DNA from 2 places in the Virgibacillus ainsalahensis genome. Region 2 is predicted to be linked to the other one. Evidence: a T-box and tRNA genes for the amino acid it is inferred to sense, from the RefSeq annotation. Region 2 holds a T-box; the other holds one or more tRNA genes.
The links. A T-box is a leader RNA that pairs with one kind of tRNA and senses whether it is charged. The one in region 2 lies ahead of leuS (leucine--tRNA ligase), so its partner is inferred to be a tRNA-Leu.

Region 1: it has a tRNA-Leu gene. The T-box ahead of leuS (leucine--tRNA ligase) is inferred to sense a tRNA for this amino acid. The anticodon was not compared.

What each region holds. Positions count from the first base shown of each region.
Region 1 covers NZ_AP043943.1:3,418,472-3,426,073, reverse strand. Annotated here, with positions in the region: rRNA gene ACZ427_RS17010 (23S ribosomal RNA) at 1-2,667, shown strand, start outside; rRNA gene rrf (5S ribosomal RNA) at 2,787-2,902, shown strand; tRNA gene ACZ427_RS17000 (tRNA-Val) at 2,937-3,012, shown strand; tRNA gene ACZ427_RS16995 (tRNA-Thr) at 3,015-3,090, shown strand; tRNA gene ACZ427_RS16990 (tRNA-Lys) at 3,131-3,206, shown strand; tRNA gene ACZ427_RS16985 (tRNA-Leu) at 3,210-3,294, shown strand; tRNA gene ACZ427_RS16980 (tRNA-Gly) at 3,312-3,386, shown strand; tRNA gene ACZ427_RS16975 (tRNA-Leu) at 3,393-3,481, shown strand; tRNA gene ACZ427_RS16970 (tRNA-Arg) at 3,485-3,561, shown strand; tRNA gene ACZ427_RS16965 (tRNA-Pro) at 3,567-3,643, shown strand; tRNA gene ACZ427_RS16960 (tRNA-Ala) at 3,653-3,728, shown strand; rRNA gene ACZ427_RS16955 (16S ribosomal RNA) at 3,875-5,442, shown strand; rRNA gene ACZ427_RS16950 (23S ribosomal RNA) at 5,607-7,602, shown strand, end outside.
Region 2 covers NZ_AP043943.1:1,259,436-1,267,037, forward strand. Annotated here, with positions in the region: gene mnmM (tRNA 5-(aminomethyl)-2-thiouridylate-methyltransferase MnmM) at 21-587, opposite strand; gene ACZ427_RS05925 (hypothetical protein) at 755-1,522, shown strand; gene ACZ427_RS05930 (GntR family transcriptional regulator) at 1,525-1,893, shown strand; gene ACZ427_RS05935 (ABC transporter ATP-binding protein) at 1,890-2,576, shown strand; T-box leader at 2,645-2,861, shown strand; gene leuS (leucine--tRNA ligase) at 2,917-5,334, shown strand; gene ACZ427_RS05945 (hypothetical protein) at 5,379-6,044, opposite strand; gene ACZ427_RS05950 (rhodanese-like domain-containing protein) at 6,462-6,770, shown strand; rRNA gene ACZ427_RS05955 (16S ribosomal RNA) at 7,331-7,602, shown strand, end outside.

The DNA of each region.
Region 1 (7,602 bases), 1.7 Mb from region 2:
GCGAAACGGAATCAGCCCAAACCAGAAAGCTTGCTTTCTGGGGTTGTAGGACACTCCATTGGAGTTACAAAGAAATTCCTTAGACGAATGATCTGGAACGATCAGCCATAGCGGGTAAGAGCCCTGTAGTCGAAAAGGAATTTCCTCCGGAGTGGATCCTGAGTACGGCGGAACACGAGGAATTCCGTCGGAATCCGGGAGGACCATCTCCCAAGGCTAAATACTCCCTAGTGACCGATAGTGAACCAGTACCGTGAGGGAAAGGTGAAAAGCACCCCGGGAGGGGAGTGAAAGAGAACCTGAAACCGTGCGCTTACAAGTAGTCGAAGCCCGTTAATGGGTGACGGCGTACCTTTTGTAGAATGGACCGGCGAGTTACGATCGTATGCAAGGTTAAGTGGAAGACACGGAGCCGCAGCGAAAGCGAGTCTGAACAGGGCGAATGCAGTATGCGGTCGTAGACCCGAAACCGTGTGATCTACCCATGTCCAGGGTGAAGGTCAGGTAACACTGACTGGAGGCCCGAACCCACGTATGTTGAAAAATGCGGGGATGAGGTGTGGGTAGGGGTGAAATGCCAATCGAACACGGAGATAGCTGGTTCTCTCCGAAATAGCTTTAGGGCTAGCCTCAAGGAGATAGAGTACTGGAGGTAGAGCACTGATTGGACGAGGGGCCCTCACCGGGTTACCGAATTCAGTCAAACTCCGAATGCCAGCTACTTTACCTTGGGAGTCAGACTATGGGTGATAAGGTTCATAGTCGAGAGGGAAACAGCCCAGACCGCCAGCTAAGGTCCCAAAGTATACGTTAAGTGGAAAAGGATGTGGAGTTGCCCAGACAACCAGGATGTTGGCTTAGAAGCAGCCATCATTTAAAGAGTGCGTAATAGCTCACTGGTCGAGTGACTCTGCGCCGAAAATGTACCGGGGCTAAACGTATCACCGAAGCTGCGGATTGTTCTTTGAACAATGGTAGGAGAGCGTTCCAGGTGCCGTGAAGTCAGACCGTGAGGACTGGTGGAGCGCCTGGAAGTGAGAATGCCGGTATGAGTAGCGAAAAAAGAGTGAGAATCTCTTTCACCGAATGCCTAAGGTTTCCTGAGGAAGGCTCGTCCTCTCAGGGTTAGTCGGGACCTAAGCCGAGGCCGAAAGGCGTAGGCGATGGACAACAGGCAGATATTCCTGTACCACCTCATGATTGTTTGAACGATGGGGGGACGCAGTAGGATAAGGAATGCGCACCGATGGATGTGTGCGCCCAAGCAGTGAGAAAGTTGGATAGGCAAATCCGTCCAACAATTTCAAGCTGTGATGGGGAGGGAAATTTAGTACCGAAGTTCCTGATTTCACACTGCCAAGAAAAGCCTCTAGTTAGATCATAGGTGCCCGTACCGCAAACCGACACAGGTAGGCGAGGAGAGAATCCTAAGGTGAGCGGGAGAACTCTCGTTAAGGAACTCGGCAAAATGACCCCGTAACTTCGGGAGAAGGGGTGCTCACTTGTGAGTGAGCCGCAGTGAATAGGCCCAAGCGACTGTTTAGCAAAAACACAGGTCTCTGCGAAGCCGAAAGGCGAAGTATAGGGGCTGACACCTGCCCGGTGCTGGAAGGTTAAGGGGAAGCGTTAGCACTTACGTGCGAAGCGTAGAACCGAAGCCCCAGTAAACGGCGGCCGTAACTATAACGGTCCTAAGGTAGCGAAATTCCTTGTCGGGTAAGTTCCGACCCGCACGAAAGGTGCAACGACTTGGGCACTGTCTCAACGAGAGACCCGGTGAAATTATACGATGTGTGAAGATGCACATTACCCGCGACAGGACGGAAAGACCCCGTGGAGCTTTACTGTAGCCTGATATTGAATGTTTGTGCAGCTTGTACAGGATAGGTGGGAGCCTGAGAAGCGTGAGCGCTAGCTTACGTGGAGGCACCCGTGGGATACCACCCTGGCTGTATGAACTTTCTAACCCAGGACCGTGAACCGGTTCGGAGACAGTTTCAGGCGGGCAGTTTGACTGGGGCGGTCGCCTCCCAAAAGGTAACGGAGGCGCCCAAAGGTTCCCTCAGAATGGTTGGAAATCATTCGCAGAGTGCAAAGGCAGAAGGGAGCTTGACTGCGAGACCTACAAGTCGAGCAGGGACGAAAGTCGGGCTTAGTGATCCGGTGGTTCCGCATGGAAGGGCCATCGCTCAACGGATAAAAGCTACCCCGGGGATAACAGGCTTATCTCCCCCAAGAGTTCACATCGACGGGGAGGTTTGGCACCTCGATGTCGGCTCATCGCATCCTGGGGCTGTAGTCGGTCCCAAGGGTTGGGCTGTTCGCCCATTAAAGCGGTACGCGAGCTGGGTTCAGAACGTCGTGAGACAGTTCGGTCCCTATCCGTCGTGGGCGTTGGAAGTTTGAGAGGAGCTGTCCTTAGTACGAGAGGACCGGGATGGACACACCGCTGGTGTACCAGTTGTTCCGCCAGGAGCATGGCTGGGTAGCTACGTGTGGCAAGGATAAGTGCTGAAAGCATCTAAGCATGAAGCCCCCCTCAAGATGAGACTTCCCATCACTTCGAGTGAGTAAGATCCCTCAGAGACGATGAGGTTGATAGGTTCGAGGTGGAAGCATGGTGACATGTGCAGCTGACGAATACTAATCGATCGAGGACTTAACTAACTTCTTTACGATGTCCGTTGTTTTAACTCTTATTTAGTTTTTAGGGTATAAATCAAAAAAACCCTTGCATTTTTATTTAAAAATGCATATAATATATCTTGTCCTTGTTTTGAGGAATGTCTGGTAGCAAGAGCGGAGAGGTCACACCTGTTCCCATGCCGAACACAGAAGTTAAGCTCTCCAGCGCCGATGGTAGTTGGGACGTTGTCCCTGCAAGAGTAGGACGCCGCCAGGCATATATATTAATTTTAGAATGACAAGCATATATTGGAGGATTAGCTCAGCTGGGAGAGCACCTGCCTTACAAGCAGGGGGTCGCAGGTTCGAGCCCTGCATCCTCCACCATTGCCGGCCTAGCTCAATTGGTAGAGCAACTGACTTGTAATCAGTAGGTTGGGGGTTCAAGTCCTCTGGCCGGCACCATTTCTTAATTTAATAATATTTAAATGGTGCATTTTAGTACGAGCCATTAGCTCAGTCGGTAGAGCATCTGACTTTTAATCAGAGGGTCGGAGGTTCGAATCCTCCATGGCTCACCATTTGCGGGTGTGGCGGAATTGGCAGACGCGCTAGACTTAGGATCTAGTGTCTTCGGACGTGGGGGTTCAAGTCCCTTCACCCGCACCATTTATTTTCAATGCCAGGCGGAAGTAGTTCAGTGGTAGAACACCACCTTGCCAAGGTGGGGGTCGCGGGTTCGAATCCCGTCTTCCGCTCCAAGCCACGCCGGGGTGGCGGAATTGGCAGACGCACAGGACTTAAAATCCTGCGGTAGGTTTCTACCGTGCCGGTTCGAGTCCGGCCCTCGGCACCATTCGCGCCCGTAGCTCAATTGGATAGAGCGCTTGACTACGGATCAAGAGGTTAGGGGTTCGACTCCTCTCGGGCGCGCCATTTTACGGGAAGTAGCTCAGCTTGGTAGAGCACATGGTTTGGGACCATGGGGTCGCAGGTTCGAATCCTGTCTTCCCGACCATTTAGTTAAGGGGCCTTAGCTCAGCTGGGAGAGCGCCTGCCTTGCACGCAGGAGGTCAGCGGTTCGATCCCGCTAGGCTCCACCAATATTTTTTCGCTCTTTGAAAACTGAACAAAACAACCAGTATGTCAAGAAGAACATAACCTGTTTTTCTTTAAATAAATCAGAAGTTAACGCTTCTGAGAAAAGCTAAGTATATAAGATTGATTGGTGTTAATCTTATTTCAAACTTTTTTGGAGAGTTTGATCTTGGCTCAGGACGAACGCTGGCGGCGTGCCTAATACATGCAAGTCGAGCGCGGGAAGCAAGCAATCACCCTTCGGGGTGTGCGCTTGTGGAACGAGCGGCGGACGGGTGAGTAACACGTGGGCAACCTACCTGTAAGACTGGGATAACTCGCGGAAACGCGAGCTAATACCGGATAATACTTTTGCTCTCATGAGTGGAAGTTGAAAGGCGGCATTTATGCTGTCATTTACAGATGGGCCCGCGGCGCATTAGCTAGTTGGTGAGATAATGGCTCACCAAGGCGACGATGCGTAGCCGACCTGAGAGGGTGATCGGCCACACTGGGACTGAGACACGGCCCAGACTCCTACGGGAGGCAGCAGTAGGGAATCATCCGCAATGGACGAAAGTCTGACGGTGCAACGCCGCGTGAGTGATGAAGGTTTTCGGATCGTAAAACTCTGTTATTAGGGAAGAACAAGTGCCGTTCAAATAGGGCGGCACCTTGACGGTACCTAACCAGAAAGCCCCGGCTAACTACGTGCCAGCAGCCGCGGTAATACGTAGGGGGCAAGCGTTGTCCGGAATTATTGGGCGTAAAGCGCGCGCAGGCGGTCTTTTAAGTCTGATGTGAAAGCCCACGGCTTAACCGTGGAGGGTCATTGGAAACTGGAGGACTTGAGTACAGAAGAGGAGAGTGGAATTCCACGTGTAGCGGTGAAATGCGTAGAGATGTGGAGGAACACCAGTGGCGAAGGCGACTCTCTGGTCTGTAACTGACGCTGAGGTGCGAAAGCGTGGGGAGCGAACAGGATTAGATACCCTGGTAGTCCACGCCGTAAACGATGAGTGCTAGGTGTTAGGGGGTTTCCGCCCCTTAGTGCTGAAGTTAACGCATTAAGCACTCCGCCTGGGGAGTACGGCCGCAAGGCTGAAACTCAAAAGAATTGACGGGGGCCCGCACAAGCGGTGGAGCATGTGGTTTAATTCGAAGCAACGCGAAGAACCTTACCAGGTCTTGACATCCTCTGCTATCGGTAGAGATACCGAGTTCCCTTCGGGGACAGAGTGACAGGTGGTGCATGGTTGTCGTCAGCTCGTGTCGTGAGATGTTGGGTTAAGTCCCGCAACGAGCGCAACCCTTGAGATTAGTTGCCAGCATTTAGTTGGGCACTCTAATCTGACTGCCGGTGACAAACCGGAGGAAGGTGGGGATGACGTCAAATCATCATGCCCCTTATGACCTGGGCTACACACGTGCTACAATGGATGGAACAAAGGGCAGCGAAACCGCAAGGTCAAGCAAATCCCATAAAACCATTCTCAGTTCGGATTGCAGGCTGCAACTCGCCTGCATGAAGCCGGAATCGCTAGTAATCGCGGATCAGCATGCCGCGGTGAATACGTTCCCGGGCCTTGTACACACCGCCCGTCACACCACGAGAGTTGGTAACACCCGAAGTCGGTGAGGTAACCTTTTTGGAGCCAGCCGCCGAAGGTGGGACCAATGATTGGGGTGAAGTCGTAACAAGGTAGCCGTATCGGAAGGTGCGGCTGGATCACCTCCTTTCTAAGGATATATTACGGAAACATACTCGGTTGTTTGGTTCAGTTTTGAGAGAGTGAAAACTCTCTATTTGTACCTTGAAAACTAAATAAGAGTAACAACGACATCAATTTTTTGAAATAAAGCGAAGGCGAATTTAAATTCGTACGCTTATTCACAGTAACGCTAGTTAAGTGAATAAGGGCGCACGGTGGATGCCTTGGCACTAGGAGCCGATGAAGGACGGGACTAACACCGATATGTCTCGGGGAGTTGTAAGTAAACTACGATCCGAGAATTTCCGAATGGGGAAACCCACTGTTCGTAATGGAACAGGACTTGTGTCTGAATACATAGGGCACAGGAGGCAGACCCGGGGAACTGAAACATCTCAGTACCCGGAGGAAGAGAAAGCAAACGCGATTTCCCAAGTAGCGGCGAGCGAAACGGAATCAGCCCAAACCAGAAAGCTTGCTTTCTGGGGTTGTAGGACACTCCATTGGAGTTACAAAGAAATTCCTTAGACGAATGATCTGGAACGATCAGCCATAGCGGGTAAGAGCCCTGTAGTCGAAAAGGAATTTCCTCCGGAGTGGATCCTGAGTACGGCGGAACACGAGGAATTCCGTCGGAATCCGGGAGGACCATCTCCCAAGGCTAAATACTCCCTAGTGACCGATAGTGAACCAGTACCGTGAGGGAAAGGTGAAAAGCACCCCGGGAGGGGAGTGAAAGAGAACCTGAAACCGTGCGCTTACAAGTAGTCGAAGCCCGTTAATGGGTGACGGCGTACCTTTTGTAGAATGGACCGGCGAGTTACGATCGTATGCAAGGTTAAGTGGAAGACACGGAGCCGCAGCGAAAGCGAGTCTGAACAGGGCGAATGCAGTATGCGGTCGTAGACCCGAAACCGTGTGATCTACCCATGTCCAGGGTGAAGGTCAGGTAACACTGACTGGAGGCCCGAACCCACGTATGTTGAAAAATGCGGGGATGAGGTGTGGGTAGGGGTGAAATGCCAATCGAACACGGAGATAGCTGGTTCTCTCCGAAATAGCTTTAGGGCTAGCCTCAAGGAGATAGAGTACTGGAGGTAGAGCACTGATTGGACGAGGGGCCCTCACCGGGTTACCGAATTCAGTCAAACTCCGAATGCCAGCTACTTTACCTTGGGAGTCAGACTATGGGTGATAAGGTTCATAGTCGAGAGGGAAACAGCCCAGACCGCCAGCTAAGGTCCCAAAGTATACGTTAAGTGGAAAAGGATGTGGAGTTGCCCAGACAACCAGGATGTTGGCTTAGAAGCAGCCATCATTTAAAGAGTGCGTAATAGCTCACTGGTCGAGTGACTCTGCGCCGAAAATGTACCGGGGCTAAACGTATCACCGAAGCTGCGGATTGTTCTTTGAACAATGGTAGGAGAGCGTTCCAGGTGCCGTGAAGTCAGACCGTGAGGACTGGTGGAGCGCCTGGAAGTGAGAATGCCGGTATGAGTAGCGAAAAAAGAGTGAGAATCTCTTTCACCGAATGCCTAAGGTTTCCTGAGGAAGGCTCGTCCTCTCAGGGTTAGTCGGGACCTAAGCCGAGGCCGAAAGGCGTAGGCGATGGACAACAGGCAGATATTCCTGTACCACCTCATGATTGTTTGAACGATGGGGGGACGCAGTAGGATAAGGAATGCGCACCGATGGATGTGTGCGCCCAAGCAGTGAGAAAGTTGGATAGGCAAATCCGTCCAACAATTTCAAGCTGTGATGGGGAGGGAAATTTAGTACCGAAGTTCCTGATTTCACACTGCCAAGAAAAGCCTCTAGTTAGATCATAGGTGCCCGTACCGCAAACCGACACAGGTAGGCGAGGAGAGAATCCTAAGGTGAGCGGGAGAACTCTCGTTAAGGAACTCGGCAAAATGACCCCGTAACTTCGGGAGAAGGGGTGCTCACTTGTGAGTGAGCCGCAGTGAATAGGCCCAAGCGACTGTTTAGCAAAAACACAGGTCTCTGCGAAGCCGAAAGGCGAAGTATAGGGGCTGACACCTGCCCGGTGCTGGAAGGTTAAGGGGAAGCGTTAGCACTTACGTGCGAAGCGTAGAACCGAAGCCCCAGTAAACGGCGGCCGTAACTATAACGGTCCTAAGGTAGCGAAATTCCTTGTCGGGTAAGTTCCGACCCGCACGAAAGGTGC
Region 2 (7,602 bases):
CGTTCCATAAATTTCAATCATTATTTCTTTTGGATTGCTAATATAAACGGCGGGTCATTTCTTTGGTTAATAAACCCATACTGTAATACATTATATTTCTTCTGTTCGAGATGCAGTACATGTTTTAACAGGGCATCTTTCTCCTGTTTACCGCCCTCATGCCCATAATATACGACGAGTACAATCAAACCTTCTTTTTTAAGGTGACTCAAGATTGTGTCGATGGCGATGATTGTTGATTCGCCCTTAGTGACAACAGACTTATCACTCCTCGGTAAATATCCGAGATTGAATATTGCGCCCCCGATTGTGTTAATTTTATCTTTTGGTAAATATTCTGCAAGATTCTCGTGACTATCATGAGTTAGCGACACATTCGTACGATTATGATCGATTAATATCTGTTTCGTGGTTGTAATGGCCTGTCGCTGAATATCAAAAGCGAATACATGCCCATTGTTACCGACAAGGTCGCTTAAGAATAAAGTGTCGTTTCCATTTCCACAGGTCGCATCAATTACAGTTTCTCCTTTTTGAATCGTTTCTTCTAATAGGTAATGCGCATAGTTTAGGATTCCTTTAAGCATCGTGCATCCACATTCTTTCATTTAGTATTTTTTATACATACTTATTTTATCACAACATTCATTAATCAAAAAAGGTTGGATATTTTTATAAAGCTGTACCTTATTGCAACCTCCCTTGTTCTAGTGTACTATATAACTATCACACTAGAACAAGGGAGGTTATTGTTATGAATCCTGCTTTTAAATCGTTATACAGGAAAGAATGGAAAATAATGAGAGGCATTTTTATCGGTCCATTTGTTGTCACAATTCTTATCATATCTATCAGTAATTTAACGAATGTCCAAGACATCATAAATTTACTTTTAAGCATTATGGCTTTTGGATTTGTTATTTTACCATTAGCGGTATTATTCAGTCTGAATACAGAGGCAATTCAATTGGAATTATTTCTCCATAACCCTCAATCTATCCATCAACTACTTTTCGTGAAATTTTTGAATGGGGTCATTTTTGCTTTCAGTTATTTATTTATCTTATCGTTCTTTGTTATAGGCATAAATATGGTCTGGGAAGTTTATTCGATCAATTGGTTTCTGCTTTTCATTCTACTGTTGTTTACAAGTACGCAGATGATAATGATTTCTATCTTTCCAACAATTGTAATTCTTTTATTCTGGACATTACATCAACTGTGGCGCACCCATCTGCGAGGATTAAGTATTATTGCAGTATTTGTTTTATTAATTCTCAGTTTCCAGCTAATGAGTTTATTTTGGAATTCGGCACTCTATGATCTATTAACAAAATGGGGATCGTTTTCACTACCGTTTGATTCTTATCAAGTAAGTGAATTAACGGTTACCTCCGGCTTATTTCATTTTAGCGGCTTAGAAGGTACGGTGTTTCTGGGTACGTATGTATTTTATGGAATCTTCACAGCCGTATTATATCTGGTATCTGCTTACATGCTTGATCGTAAAGTGGAGGTATAATAATGGGAATTGATTTTGATGCAAATAAACCGATATACCAACAGTTGATTAACCGAATTTCCAGTGAGATTATTCGCGGCGACAGAAAGCCCGAGGAAAAACTAACTTCAGTTCGGGAATATGCACTGGAGGCGGGGGTGAATGCAAATACGGTCAGCCGGGTTTACCGAGAACTGGAAAATATGGAGATTGTTGAAACGAGGCGGGGACAAGGGACGTTTGTAACAAAAGACCGGGAAAGGTTGCGTACTCTGCGAGAGGATATGAAGGCAGCATTTATTGAGCAATTTATCCGTGATATGCAGGATATGGGCTATAGTCTGGATGAAATGATCCGTGGTATTGAAATGGAAGGAGGAGACGATAAGTGATTCAACTGGAAAATGTAACGAAGAAATACCTCAACCATAAAGCGATTGATCAATGCTCGACCAAACTTAAATCAGGCAAAATAATTGGTGTGATTGGGGAAAACGGAAGTGGGAAGACAACATTTTTAAAATTACTTGCTGGACTTCTCAGACCTACCACTGGAAAAGTGCTGATTGATTCCAAGCAGGTGAACAGACAGATCAGTAATAAATTAGCTTACCTGACAGATTCTGATTATTTTTATCCGTATTTTACGATTGAAGAACTCATACATTTTTATCAAAATCAATTTGCTGATTTTGATAAAGACAAAGCCCATGAAATTGCCTCTTTCATGAAAATAGATCTAAAAAGGAAAATGAAGTATTTATCAAAAGGGAATAGGAGTCGGGTGAAGCTTATCGTAACACTTGCACGAAAAGCACCATATGTTGTATTGGATGAACCGTTTTCCGGGCTTGACCCACTGGTTCGAAAAGCATTGATTAATGGGATTATTAAATTTGCGGATATGGAACAGCAAACCCTTATTCTAACAACACATGAAATAAGAGAAGTGGAAACGATTCTAGATGAAGTGTTGTTACTCAAGAGGGGCAGGATTCTTGCACATCAGGAAGTTGAGCAAATTCGGGAAGAATACGGTATAAATGTAATTGATTGGATGGAGAAGGTTATATGAGGCAGTCACTTCAATATGCAACAATCTTGACAATGGGAATTGTATTCATTATAATTCGGTTAAATAATCTAACGACTTGGAAGAGGATTAGTAATAAATTATTTCAGGCATAGAGAGACAGTGGCTGGTGAAAGCTGTCATTGAAAAGTTTATGAACTCACCTCGGATGTTGCAGAAGTGAAAAGTAGTTTCTGCCGTGAATCCGCGTTACGGATACAAGTGGACACAGGTTGCTGTGTTAATTTGGGTGGTACCGCGGGTCCGTTTAGGCTACTCGTCCCTTAACCGGGGATGAGTAGCTTTTTCATATCATAAATAATTTAATAGGAGGAAAATGACAATGAGTTTCAATCATCAGCAGATCGAGCAGAAATGGCAAAAGCATTGGCTTGATAACAAAACATTTAAAACAGATACATATTCTAAGAAGGAAAAATTTTATGCGTTGGATATGTTTCCTTATCCCTCAGGTGCCGGTTTGCATGTAGGACATCCGGAGGGTTACACAGCAACGGATATCATTTCCCGGATGAAACGCATGCAGGGTTATGAAGTAATGCACCCGATGGGATGGGATGCGTTCGGATTACCTGCGGAGCAATATGCCATCGATACAGGAAATAGCCCGGCCGAATTCACGGTTGAAAATATTGCAACTTTTAAGCGCCAAATCCAAGAGTTGGGTTTCTCTTATGATTGGGACAGAGAAATAAATACAACCGACCCCCATTACTATAAATGGACACAATGGATTTTTACAAAGCTATATGAAAAAGGACTTGCCTATATGGATGAGGTAGCAGTGAACTGGTGCCCTGCACTTGGGACCGTGCTTGCCAATGAAGAAGTAATAGATGGGAAAAGTGAACGCGGTGGCCATCCTGTCGTTCGTAAACCGATGAAACAATGGATGCTGAAAATTACGGCATATGCAGACCGTCTGCTTGAGGATTTGGAAAAAGTGGATTGGCCTGAAAGCATTAAAGACATGCAGAGAAATTGGATCGGTCGTTCAGAAGGAGCAGAAGTAACATTCACAATAGCTAATCATGAAGAGAAATTCACCGTATTCACAACAAGACCAGATACATTATTCGGAGCAACCTATGCTGTTCTTGCACCAGAGCATCCTTTTGTTGAATCAATTGTTACACAAGAACAAAAAGAAGCAGTTGATGCATATTTGGATAAGGTTCAAACAAAATCGGACCTCGAACGTACGGATCTTGCAAAAGAAAAATCCGGTGTTTTCACGGGAGCCTATGCTATTAATCCGGTCAATAATGAAAAAATGCCGATATGGGTAGCTGATTATGTACTGATGGGTTATGGAACCGGGGCAATTATGGCGGTACCTGCCCACGATGAACGAGATTATGAATTTGCGACGAAATTCGAACTGCCGATTGTTGAAGTAGTAGCTGGTGGGAATATTTCCAAAGAAGCCTATATTGGTGATGGAGAGCATGTTAATTCAGGATTCTTGGATGGTCTTGGTAAAGACGAGGCAATTTCGAAAATTATTGAATGGCTGGTGTCAGAGGGAAAAGGTGAAAGGAAGGTTACGTATCGTCTGCGCGACTGGCTGTTTGCGAGACAGCGTTACTGGGGAGAACCTATTCCTGTTATTCATTGGGAAGATGGAACAACGACAACCGTACCTGAAGAAGAACTTCCATTGGAATTACCTGTTATGTCAGAGATTAAGCCATCCGGTACCGGAGAATCTCCGCTTGCGAATAATACGGATTGGGTCAATGTGGTTGATCCTGAAACCGGGATGAAAGGCCGCAGGGAAACAAGTACAATGCCGCAATGGGCAGGAAGTTGCTGGTATTTCCTTCGTTTTATTGACCCGGATAACCCAGAAAGGCTGGCAGACTCAGAAGCATTAAAAGAATGGTTGCCGATTGATATTTACATTGGTGGAGCAGAACATGCTGTCCTTCATTTGTTATATGCACGCTTCTGGCATAAATTTCTATATGACATCGACGTTGTTCCGACAGAAGAGCCATTTATGAAATTGTATAACCAGGGAATGATTCTGGGGGAAGGCAATGAAAAAATGAGCAAATCAAAGGGGAATGTTGTGAACCCTGATGATATTATAACTTCCCACGGCGCGGATACACTGCGTCTGTATGAAATGTTTATGGGTCCACTCGATGCAGCAGTTTCCTGGTCAACAAATGGGTTGGATGGAGCAAGGCGTTTTCTGGATCGCGTATGGAGGCTGTTTATGGAGGACGATGGATCACTTTCAGAAAAAATCACAGCTGATGACGGAAATGCTACCATAGACAGGGTATATAATGAAACCGTAAAAAAGGTTACCGAAGACTTTGAGAATCTTCATTTCAATACGGGTATCTCACAATTGATGGTGTTTATTAATGAAGGCTATAAAGCTGAAACACTTCCTAAGAAATATGTCGAAGGATTTATTAAAATGCTTTCGCCGGTTGCGCCCCATGTTTCGGAGGAATTATGGGAAAGGCTTGGTAATAAGGGAACAATCAGCCATGAGCAATGGCCGGAATATGATGAATCAAAATTGGTTGAAGATGAAGTTGAAATTGTAATACAAATCATGGGAAAAATTAAGACGAAGATTAATGTAGCAAAAGATATTACAAAAGAAGAACTGGAGAAAGAAGCTCTTGCAAATGATAAAATTCAAGAGATAATTGAAGGAAAAACCATCCGTAAAGTAATTGTTGTGCCGGGGAAACTTGTAAATATTGTAGCAAATTAAAAAGGTGGTTCTATCGCACAAGCGATAGAACCACCTTTTACCTATTAATTACTGGGAACCCACTCTGTTTGTAGGATGATCCATTCCTCGTTTTCGTAATACCAGAGTGTTTCAATTGTACCTAATTGGTCTGCATGGTAAGCGCCACTTATTTGCTGATAGCTTTTTAGACCGTATCCTTTCGTTTTACTAATCAATACAGGGTCAAAAAAAGCAATTGGATCAATCATTGCATCCGTCGGCTCAATTAATTCACCTGCTTCATTATACATTCCAAGACGAATGTAATCATTCTTTCGATCACTGACATCAACAGTAATAGGCTTATCGTTAGGGGTTAGCTGAATATCGACATTAAAGTTTTCTGCAAACTCTGCTTTAATATTTGGTTGTTGAGGTAAAGGAATTTCCGTTAATTCATCATTTTTAAGCGTGTGTAAATGGTAACTATATAGACCCCCGCTCCCTCCGGTGGCACTCTGATAAAAAATATCTTTCACATTATCATGGTTGAGATCAATAAATTGAAGTGCAGGTTCATAGCCACCACCATAAGAAATTTTCCATTCATTTTCATACGATGGGCTAGTTATATCGGCCCAGATATCACGAAAGTAATTAGTATCCTGTGAAAATAAAACACCTTTTAATTCAATAACTTCATTTTGTCCATCCCCGGTAATATCCGCTTCGTATGTTTCGATCAGCATCGGTTCTATATTACTTTCGGCCCCCGACACGAGTTCAGGAATGAATAAACCTGTCAGTACAACAACTGAAATAAGAAAATTTTTTATGGTAAACCCCTCCTGTCTTAAATCTGCAGTTAAGAAACCAACATAGCGGCTAAGAGCATGCCGCCACCATCCATAATGAAAACACAGCTAATTTAACCAGAAGACTGTTCTTTAAACAGTGGGACTGCGATTACTCGTCCCATCAAAAAGATATGTTGTTTTCATACAAAAGTATAAAGCTTTTATACTGCATAAGTTAGGCAAGACCTTCGTCATAAAAACATTGTGAGAAGCTAACTTTTTAATAATGTTATTTTGTGTCAGATATTTGCAAGCTATACTTGAAAAAAGTATCATTAAATTAAGAAATAATCGAAAAGGGTGAGGTAAATGAATCATATAAAGGAAATAACACCGGCTGAATTAGAAGAACAGATGAAAAAGGATGATAATCTCGTTGTTGTTGATGTTAGAGAAGATGAAGAAGTTGCACAGGGAATAATTGAAAATGCAAAGCACATTCCATTAGGTGAAATCCCTCATGCAAAAGATGAGTTAGATAAGGATAAAGAGTATGTTTTTGTATGCAGATCAGGTGGTCGAAGCATGAAAGCTGCTTCATATTTGGACGAACATGGGTTTAAAGTTACTAATATGGCAGGTGGTATGCTGAAGTGGGAAGGCGATGTTATCGACTAACTTGCAAATAACAAGTATATGAAAAAGTTGAATAAAACTGCAGTATAAAAAAGAGAGAAAAACCTATTGACTTTTTATACTGCAGTTGGTAATATATTTTTCGTGTCAAAAAACTTCACTCGCATATGTTTAGAAAAGTGCTGTGAATGTGTTTAAAAAAATGCACACAATTGTATTGACACTTCCACATCAACGTGCTATAATTGCTATCCACAATTAAAGATTGTCGAAAAAGCTAATGAATTGTTTTTTGGGATTACTTATTGACAATAATTGAGTTATTGTGGTATGTTAGTTCGGCCGCCAACTTGGAGGTTGACTAAATGAATTGCTTTTTAAAAAAAGATTGATAAAATTCATTGACTTTAAAAAGCAAAAATGATATATTTAAAAAGTTGCTTTTTTAAAGCGACTTGCGATTTTCGCTCTTTGAAAACTGAACAAAACAACCAGTATGTCAAGAAGAACATAACCTGTTTTTCTTTAAACAAATCAGAAGTTAACGCTTCTGAGAAAAGCTAAGCATATAAGATTGATTGGTGTTAATCTTATTTCAAACTTTTTTGGAGAGTTTGATCTTGGCTCAGGACGAACGCTGGCGGCGTGCCTAATACATGCAAGTCGAGCGCGGGAAGCAAGCAATCACCCTTCGGGGTGTGCGCTTGTGGAACGAGCGGCGGACGGGTGAGTAACACGTGGGCAACCTACCTGTAAGACTGGGATAACTCGCGGAAACGCGAGCTAATACCGGATAACACTTTTGCTCTCATGAGTGGAAGTTGAAAGGCGGCATTTATGCTGTCATTTACAGATGGGCCCGCGGCGCATTAGC